Regions from separate parts of the Novosphingobium sp. BL-52-GroH genome, predicted to be linked through region 3. Evidence: predicted binding sites of a transcription regulator. Region 3 holds the regulator's gene; each other region holds the start of a gene.
What was found. The regulator LexA, encoded in region 3, represses DNA repair genes until DNA is damaged. The targets are predictions, from matches to a motif close to GTTCCNCNCTTGTTCT.
Positions count from the first base shown of each region.

Region 1: the regulator LexA is predicted to act here: its motif matches at 1,102-1,117, upstream of ACFFDA_RS17225 (ATP-dependent helicase).
Region 2: the regulator LexA is predicted to act here: its motif matches at 956-971, upstream of ACFFDA_RS08965 (ImuA family protein).
Region 4: the regulator LexA is predicted to act here: its motif matches at 802-817, upstream of ACFFDA_RS07610 (ImuA family protein).

Region 1 is NZ_CP171152.1:958,995-961,190, forward strand. It holds gene rsmD (16S rRNA (guanine(966)-N(2))-methyltransferase RsmD) at 1-266, shown strand, start outside; gene ACFFDA_RS17220 (hypothetical protein) at 373-1,002, opposite strand; gene ACFFDA_RS17225 (ATP-dependent helicase) at 1,120-2,196, shown strand, end outside.
Region 2 is NZ_CP171150.1:271,922-274,117, reverse strand. It holds gene ACFFDA_RS08970 (DUF6504 family protein) at 1-241, opposite strand, end outside; gene ACFFDA_RS08965 (ImuA family protein) at 159-935, opposite strand; gene xth (exodeoxyribonuclease III) at 1,106-1,939, opposite strand; gene ACFFDA_RS08955 (hypothetical protein) at 1,992-2,196, shown strand, end outside.
Region 3 is NZ_CP171152.1:363,879-366,074, forward strand. It holds gene ACFFDA_RS14320 (molybdopterin molybdotransferase MoeA) at 1-420, shown strand, start outside; gene lexA (transcriptional repressor LexA) at 533-1,222, shown strand; gene ACFFDA_RS14330 (ComEC/Rec2 family competence protein) at 1,289-2,196, opposite strand, start outside.
Region 4 is NZ_CP171149.1:1,772,993-1,775,188, forward strand. It holds gene ACFFDA_RS07605 (DUF6504 family protein) at 1-87, opposite strand, end outside; gene ACFFDA_RS07610 (ImuA family protein) at 5-781, opposite strand; gene ACFFDA_RS07615 (hypothetical protein) at 1,549-1,734, shown strand; gene ACFFDA_RS07620 (HEPN domain-containing protein) at 1,790-2,196, shown strand, end outside.

The DNA of each region.
Region 1 (2,196 bases), 600 kb from region 3:
GCAGCGACGTGCGGGCCGGATCGGTGCTGTCGCTGGGCCCGGCCAAGGAACCGCTCGACCTCGTCCTGCTCGACCCGCCCTACGATACCGGCGCGGGCGCCGTGGCGGTCGACAAGCTGGCGCGGCTGGGCTGGATCGGCGAGACCACCTGGGTCAGCCTCGAAACCGCCAAGGGCGAGCCCGTCGCCATCAAGGGCTTCGAGGTCGAAACCGAACGCGACGTCGGCAAGGCGCGGCTGCACCTGCTGCGGCGGATCGCAAGCTGATCGGGCACAAGGGCATATCCCGGATCTGATCCGGGACCGCGGGACATCCTGGAAGCGATAGCCCGCACGGGGCCATCGTCCCGGGTCGAGCCCGGGACGACGTGGCTTACTTCCCTCGCGGATTGATGCAGCTGTCGGTCACCGTCTTGCTGCACTTGGGGTACTTCTTGTCCATCGCGGTCGCGGGCGGCGGGGTCAGCGCGCCCTTGTACGGCCCGCCCTGGTAGTTCTCGTCGGCGGGCATCGCCGGGCGGGCGGCCTGGGCGGCGGCCTGGGGATCGGGCACCCCCGCGGTCGGCATGCCTTCGCCCGGAGGGTTGGCCTGACCCGCAGGCGTGCTCGGCGTCTCGCCGCTCATCTGCTGGACCACCGAGTTCCACGCCATCTGCCGCTGTTCGGGAGTCATCTTGTAGATCTGCCCGCGCTGGTCGGCGGTCAGCGCCCAATAGCCCTTCTGCTGGTCGGCGTTGAGCGTCCAGTAGTAGACCTTGTAGTCGTTGGGCCAGGCATCGTAGTCGGCCTTCTGCGCGGCCGGCCAGGTGTCATACTTCGCCTTCTGCTCGGGCGTCAGCATCGGCGCGGTCGCGGCGGACGGCGCCGCGGCGGGTGGCGGCATCTGGGCTGCGGACGGCGCGGCGGGCATTTCGGGAGCCGGCGGGGCGTCCTGCGCCTGGATGGCGGCAGGGACGGCGAGCAGGGCCAGCATGGCGGACCCCGCGAACAGCAACTTGCGCATTTTCTCACTCTCCAGATATTTTTATCGCTGCAGGAACGACGATCCGGGCCGGGGAATGTTCCGTGCCTGCGACGAAGCGGGCTTGCACCGGGCCACGCCGTTCCCTAGTTGTTCACGGTGAACAATCTGCAAGCCCCTCCCTCTGCCCCGGGTACGCCCGAAGTCCTGATCGAGGGCCTGAACGAGCCGCAGCGCGATGCCGTGCTGACCACCGAAGGCCCGGTGCTGATGCTGGCCGGCGCCGGCACCGGCAAGACCGCCGCGCTCACCACCCGGCTCGCCCACCTGATCCGCAATCGCCTCGCCTGGCCGAGCGAGATCCTGTGCGTCACTTTCACCAACAGGGCCGCGCGCGAGATGCGCGAGCGCGTGGGCCACATGATCGGCCCGGCGGTGGAAGGGATGCCGTGGCTGGGCACGTTCCACTCGGTCGCCGCCAAGATGCTGCGCCGCCATGCCGAGTTGGTGGGCCTGCAGTCCAACTACACGATCATCGACACCGACGACCAGTTGCGCCTGCTCAAGCAATTGATCGTCGCCGAGGGCGTGGACGAGAAGCGCTTCCCCGCCCGCCAGCTCGCCGGGTGCATCGACCGCTGGAAGAACCGCGGCCTCAATCCCTCCGACATCGACGCGGGCGAGAGCGAGGCCTATGCCAACGGCAAGGGCCAGAAGTTCTACCAACTCTACCAGGAGCGGCTGAAGGCGCTGAACGCCTGCGATTTCGGCGACCTGCTGCTCCACATGCTCAACATCCTGCGCACCCGGCGCGAGGTGCTGGAACAGTACCAGCAGCGCTTCAAGTACGTCATGGTCGACGAGTACCAGGACACCAACCAGGTCCAGTACCTGTGGCTGCGCCTGATCGCGCAAGGCCGCCAGAACATCTGCGTGGTGGGCGACGACGACCAGTCGATCTACTCCTGGCGCGGCGCCGAAGTCGCCAACATCCTGCGCTTCGAAAAGGACTTCCCCGGCGCCAAGGTGATCCGGCTGGAACAGAACTACCGTTCCACCCCGGAAATCCTGGGCGCCGCATCGGGCCTCATCAGCGAGAACAGCCAGCGCCTCGGCAAGACCTTGTGGACCGAGCGCCATGCCGGCGAGAAAGTGCGCGTCGTCGGCGTCTGGGACGGTCCCGAGGAAGCACGCCGCGTGGGTGACGAGATCGAGCGGCTGGAGCGCGAGGGCGCC
Region 2 (2,196 bases), on a different replicon from region 3:
GCGCGGGTAGGGCATCGATGTCTGACGGCGTCGGCGCGGCGCCAAGCGCGCCTTGCGCCCAGCGTGCGCCAGGGCGCCAGCCGCCGCCACGCGGCACCGAGCAGGGGCCGGGATCGTCGTCGATCGCCTGCGCGAACCGAGGCGTCAGCGCGGCCGCGTCAGGCGGCGCGGATGGCCGCTCGAACCGGCGCAGTCGCTCGATCGGCAGCTGGGGCAGGTAGAGCGAGGCAACCCTGGTCATCGCAGGCCTCGACGCAAAGAGAAAAGGGATTGCCGCCGCGCTGACGGAAAAGCTCGACGGACCATTGCCCGCGGCCGACGCCCGGGTGTGGCAGCGGCAAGGACGGTGCAGTGCCTATGCTCCATCGGGTCATCGCTGCGGACGGCGAAGCGAGGGGGCTGCGCTCGCGCGAGCGATGCCGCCGGTAAAGCAGCATCGGCGTCATCCCATCGGAGGCGGCAAGCTGCAGGCGCCGCGTCACGGTTTGGTCGGCCGATTTGACCTCGGCGATCACGCAGGCCAGCGATCCGTCGCGTAAAGCGTCTTCGGCCAGCGCCAGGACCTCGGCATCCTTGGCCCCTTGCGCGTAGAGCACTTTGTCGGGCCCGAGGCCGACCTGCTCGAGGCCGGGGGCGTAGAGGTCGAAGCGGCTGAGCGCCCACAGCACGGTCATGCCTGCACCGGCGGCAAAGCGCGCGGCGAGGCCGGCAGCGAACAGCGTCGCGGCAGCGTCGTCGCTCCAGCTCGAGCTGGCGCCGGCTATCTCATGAAGTGCGGCAGCGTCGAGGCCGCCGCTGGCAAGCCGGGTGTCGATCTCCGCCACGCCGAACGGCAGCACCGGACCGCGCACGGCCTGGACTTGCGCAATCTGGGCGCGCAGCACGGCGAGCTGCTCGGCGGGCAGCCGCGAGGGAAGGGCGGTGTGCAGGATCATTGGTCAAGGGCGACTCATGTGTTCGCCATATGTTCTTATTTGTACCCTGTTCCGTCAAGGCGTCCGCTCGGACAACTCGGGGGATCGTACGCTAAGCAACGGGCTGAAAACGAAAAAGAATCTTGGAAAGGCGATATGCGCAGTTGTGCGCTCACAGCGGCGAGAAGCGCTCAGGAAGTGAGGCGGACCGGGGATTTCCCTGGTGTTTTGGCTCGCTTGCGCGTCACGGTGCGCTCTGACAGTTCGATGCAGAGCGGCGCATGATCGCTGGTCTTGTCCCAGCCGCGCGGACGCGTGTCGACCTCGGCGGCGATCAGCCGCTTTGCCGCAACCGGGTTGAGCAGGGCATGGTCGATCCTGAGGCCGGCATTGCGCTCGAAGGCGCCGCGCCAGTATTTCCAGAACGTGTAGATGGTCTCGTCCGGGTGCAGGACGCGCACCGCGTCGGCCCAGCCCTGGTCAAGTAGCCGTGCGTAGGCGGCGCGGATCTCGGGTGCGAACAGCGCATCATCGCGCCAGCGCTCGGGCGCATAGACGTCCAGATCGGTCGGCATGACGTTGAAGTCGCCCAGGCACACCACGGGGGCATCCAAACCGATCAGGGTGGCGAGGTGATCGTGGAGCCGTTCCAACCAGCGCAGCTTGTAATCGAACCTGGGGCCGGGGCGCGGATTGCCGTTTGGCAGGTAGAGGCCGCAGACCAGCATGCCATTCACCGCCGCTTCGATGTAGCGGCTCTGTTCGTCCGCTGGATCGCCGGGCAGGCCGCGGCGGGTTTCGTGGATTTCGCCGACGCGGCTCAGGATGGCGACGCCGTTCCAGCGGCTCTGGCCATGCCATATCGCCTCGTAGCCGGCATCGCGGATCGCATCTTCCGGGAAGTTCTCGTCTGGCGCCTTCAACTCCTGCAGGCACACGATGTCCGGCTCGGCGAGCGCGAGCCAGCGCAGCAGCACCGGCAGGCGGCCGTTGACGCCATTCACGTTGTACGTCGCGAATTTCATGACTTTCGCAAAGCGCGCGGGCGCCGATGGGTTCCTCGTGCGTTGAGCGGGGATGGCGAAGCGTCCCCTCAAGGTCTTTCGGACATCGATCGGATTTCACGACGTCTATGTCGCGACCACGAGCCGCAAGGCTGCATTGGAGGCGTGGGGCGCCGGCACGGACCTGTTCGCCAGCGGTGCTGCCGAGCCGGTGTCGGATCCTCGCCTGGCCAAGGCACCGCTCGCGCAGCCCGGCGTCGTCATTCGCGTCGCGCGGG
Region 3 (2,196 bases):
AGTCTCGATTTCTGGCGCGTCGCCATCAAGCCGGGCAAGCCGATCCTCGTCGCGACCCGCCAACGCGATGGGCATAGGCAGATCATCCTGGGACTTCCGGGCAATCCCGTGTCGAGCTTCGTGACCGCCTATCACTTCCTCCTCCCGCTGCTGCGCCGGATGCTGGGGGCTGGCGAGGCACTGCCGATGCGGATCACCACCCGCCTCGGCACTCCGGTCCGCGCCAACGGGCCACGCCGGGAATTCCTGCGTGGATGGTGGGACGGCGAAACCGTGGTGCCGCACGCGATACAGGACAGCGGCGCCCTCGCCTCGCTAGCCGCCAGCAACGTACTGATCGATCGACCCGCCCGCGCACCTGCCGCAGAGCCCGGTGACGAAGTGCGCATATTCCTGCTCCGGAATGGCGGTATCGCCTGAGGCATTGCTTGACGCAGTTAAATTCGTTGCTTAATTGTTCTCGCAATGTTCGCGATAGGAACATTCCCGGCCGAAGGGACCTTCGCCCGGTCGCAACGAGAAGGCAGCGACAATGTTGACGCGCAAGCAGCACGAATTGCTCCGTTTCATCCAGGCCCGGCTTGAGGAAAGCGGCATCTCCCCCAGCTTCGAGGAGATGAAGGAAGCGCTGGACCTGAAATCGAAATCGGGCGTGCATCGCCTGATTTCGGCGCTCGAGGAACGCGGTTTCATTCGTCGCCTGCCCAATCGTGCCCGCGCCCTCGAAGTCTTGCGCCAGCCTGACGACACCGGCACCAGGGCCCCGCGCCCCGCGCCGGCCAACAGCAACGACGACACGCCCGGCCGCACGCCCCAGCGCGCGCCCGAAGCAGCCAACGACGTCATCGAGATTCCGCTGCATGGCCGAATTGCCGCCGGCGTTCCGATCGAAGCGCTCGAAGGGCAGTCATCGCTGTCGGTCCCTGCGGCATTGCTCGGCTCCGGGGAGCATTACGCCCTCGAAGTGTCCGGGGACTCCATGGTCGAGGCAGGTATTCTCGATGGCGATTTCGCACTGGTGAAGCGCACCAACACCGCCCGCGACGGGGAAATCGTCGTTGCCCTGATCCGCGGCGAAGAAGCGACGCTCAAGTACTTGCGCCGGGAAAACGGCATGGTCCGCCTCGATCCCGCCAACGCCGCCTACGAACCGCAGATCTACGGCCCCGACGAAGTCGAAGTCCAGGGCAAGCTTGCAGGACTGCTGCGGCGCTATCACTGAAACGAGGTGTCGCGGCACGAGCCCCGTGCGAACCTCAGTGCAAGCTCCCTGACGATTTCCGACCGATCATCGAGGCGGGTCGGGAATGGTCGCTGGCCCCGGTTCCGAGGGGCGCCACCAACCGTGTTCGCCCTCGCCATCCGCGACGGTGGCCAACCGCCGCTCGGACAAGTGCACGGCAAGTCCGCCGGTTCGGTTCAGCAGGCCCCGGTCCGCCTTGAACCAGCGGGGGCGGCAACTGCCCGGAAGCCAGCGATCGGAAATCACGATGTCGCTGCGATCGCAGGCCGCCGCGAGAGCGCGCTCGGGCACCGCGTCCCGCCCGCGCGATACCAGCAGGCGCCAGGTGCCGCCTTCGCGCTTCAGTGGGAGCGCGCAGAAATCGCGGTTGCAGTGCGCTCCGGGCCAGCGATTGAGCGGTACGGGATCGCCTTCCATGCCGGCCAGTTCGCGCAAGTTGTCGCGCGCATAGCCTTCACCGCCGTCACGCAGGACGAACAGCCGCTGGCCACCGGCCTCGACCAGGCCGACGTGGCGCCCGTCTCCGGAGACCAGGATATCGGGCGGCGAAGCGACGGCGAGCAGTCCCGCGCCAAGCAGCGCAGGCGGAAGGCCGATCCAGCGGACCCGCCCGCTCCACAAGCCGATCCACAAGCCTCCGGCCACGAACACCAGGAAGGCACCGTTCGCCCCGGCCGGCAGGATCGCCACGGCGCCCGGCCGCGATGCAAACCAGTGAGCCAGGCCGGTCAACAGGTCGATCGCGCTCTGCGCCAGCCACCATAGCGGCCAGCCTGCTCCCAGCACGTCGAGGACCAGGGCACCGGCAAGCAGGGGCATGACCACGAACGTCGTCAGCGGAATGGCGAGGACGTTCGCCAGGGCGCCGTAGATGCCCGCGCGGTGGAAGTGGAAAAGCCCGATCGGCATGAGCACGAGGTCGATGACGATGCCGGTCAGAAGCAACATCGCCA
Region 4 (2,196 bases), on a different replicon from region 3:
CGCGTTAAGCGGCGCGGATGGCCGCTCGAACCGGCGCAGTCGCTCGATCGGCAGCTGGGGCAGGTAGAGCGAGGCAACCCTGGTCATCGCAGGCCTCGACGCAAAGAGAAAAGGGATTGCCGCCGCGCTGACGGACAAGCTCGACGGACCATTGCCCGCGGCCGACGCCGGCGTGGGGCAGCGGCGAGGAGGGGGCGGTGCCAATGCTCCACCGCGTCATCGCCGCGGATGGTTGAATCAGGGGGCTGCGCTCGCGCGAGCGATGCCGCAGGTAAAGCAGCATCGGCGTCTTCCCATCGGAGGCAGCAAGCTGCAGGCGCCGCGTCACGGTCTGGTCGGCCGATTTGACCTCGGCGATCACGCAGGCCAGCGATCCGTCGCGTAAAGCGTCTTCGGCCAGCGCCAGGACCTCGGCATCCTTGGCCCCTTGCGCGTAGAGCACTTTGTCGGGCCCGAGGCCGACTTGCTCAAGGCCGGGGGCGTAGAGGTCGAAGCGGCTGAGCGCCCACAGCACGGTCATGCCTGCACCGGCGGCAAAGCGCGCGGCGAAGCCGGCAGTGAACAGCGTCGCGGCAGCGTCGTCGCTCCAGCTGGCGCTGGCGCCGGCTATCTCATGAAGTGCGGCGCCGTCGAGGCCGCCGCTGGCAAGCCGGGTGTCGATCTCTGCCACGCCGAACGGCAGCACCGGACCGCGCACGGCCTGGACTTGCGCAATCTGGGCGCGCAGCAAGGCGAGCTGCTCGGCAGGCAGCCGCGAAGGAAGGGCGGAGTGCAAGATCATTGGTCAAGGGCGACTCATGTGTTCGCTATATGTTCTTATTTGTCCCCTGTTCCGTCAAGGTGTCCGCTCGGACAACTCGGGGGATCTTACGCTAAGCAACGGGCTGAAAACGAAAAAGAATCTTCGGTAGGCTATGTGCTCAGTAATGACCGCAGACCACGCTCCTGGCTGACATCCGGTAGCAATTCTAACTCGAGCCCTCCGCCAGGGCGGGGGATCGCGTTGTTCCCCATCGGCCCGGAGCGTACGCAAGTGCGTGTGCTCGCAGTAGGAGAGTGATCCGCCTTCGTGAAACGTCCGTAGCATTACTAACGTCATCCAATTCGCATCGCTGGTGCGCGGGGGCCGGCTATGCCGGCCGCGATGAGGACGTGCGCGCGAATCCCGCGCCCGGCGTCACTGGTGAGGGCCTCTCCCGAAGCTGCGGGAGTGGGCGCGCTCCCTGTCTAGGCTCGCCCGCGTTGCCCGCAAGCCGTGCCCTTCGGACCCGGCTCCTCCACTGGTGTTCCGGTCTTGGCGGATGCCGGGCCCAGCTCCACGGCGATCCTGTCCGGTCGTTTCGCCGCCCACCTCCGCCCTGCGGGGGAAGCCATGATGGTTCTGGGGCGCGATTGGAGGCTGGCGATGTGCAAGGTATTTAAACTCCAAGTCTGGGGCCGGGATCGCAAGGGCACAAACGAGGCGAGAGCGAGGGAAGGGGAGGGGGCTGCGCTTCTGGGATTTAGCCGCCATGAATTCAGGAGGCGTTCGCATCTGGGCTGGCCCGGATGACACCGCTGCAACAGGACATCTTGCGTGGCCTATGTATCGAGGATGCGACTTACGAGCAGCTTGCCCAGCGCCATGGCATCGCCATGGGCGAGGTCGCGGCGCAGTTCGGGGCAGGCCTGATGATCCTCGCGGATGCCTTCGAGGAAAGGCGTCCGTGGTGGAGGGGGCCGCGGCGCCGGTGAGCGTGCTGTTGCCTCGTGCTTGCCATCTGCAGGGCGAGGCGGCAGAATCGGCGCAATGCGTACCGACCTCGATCATCTTCCCGGGAACAAACAGCGCGAACTTGAACGCGTGGTGCAGGTCATCTTCGAGGAGTTCGAGGAGGCGATCGCGCTTGCAACCCAGGACTGGAAGAAGAAGGGGCGCATCCTCAAGCTCGTTCTCTACGGATCCTACGCACGCGGCGGTTGGGTGGACGAGCCCCATACCGCCAAGGGCTACCAGTCGGATTACGATCTGCTCGTGATCGTCAACGACAAGCGACTGACTGACCGCGTCGAGTACTGGTCGAAGCTGGATGATCGGCTCACCCGCGAGTTTTCGATTTCCGGCGCGCTGCGCACGCCGGTCAACTTCATCGTGCATTCGCTGCAGGAAGTGAACGACGGACTTGCCCACGGTCGCTACTTCTTCATGGATCTCGT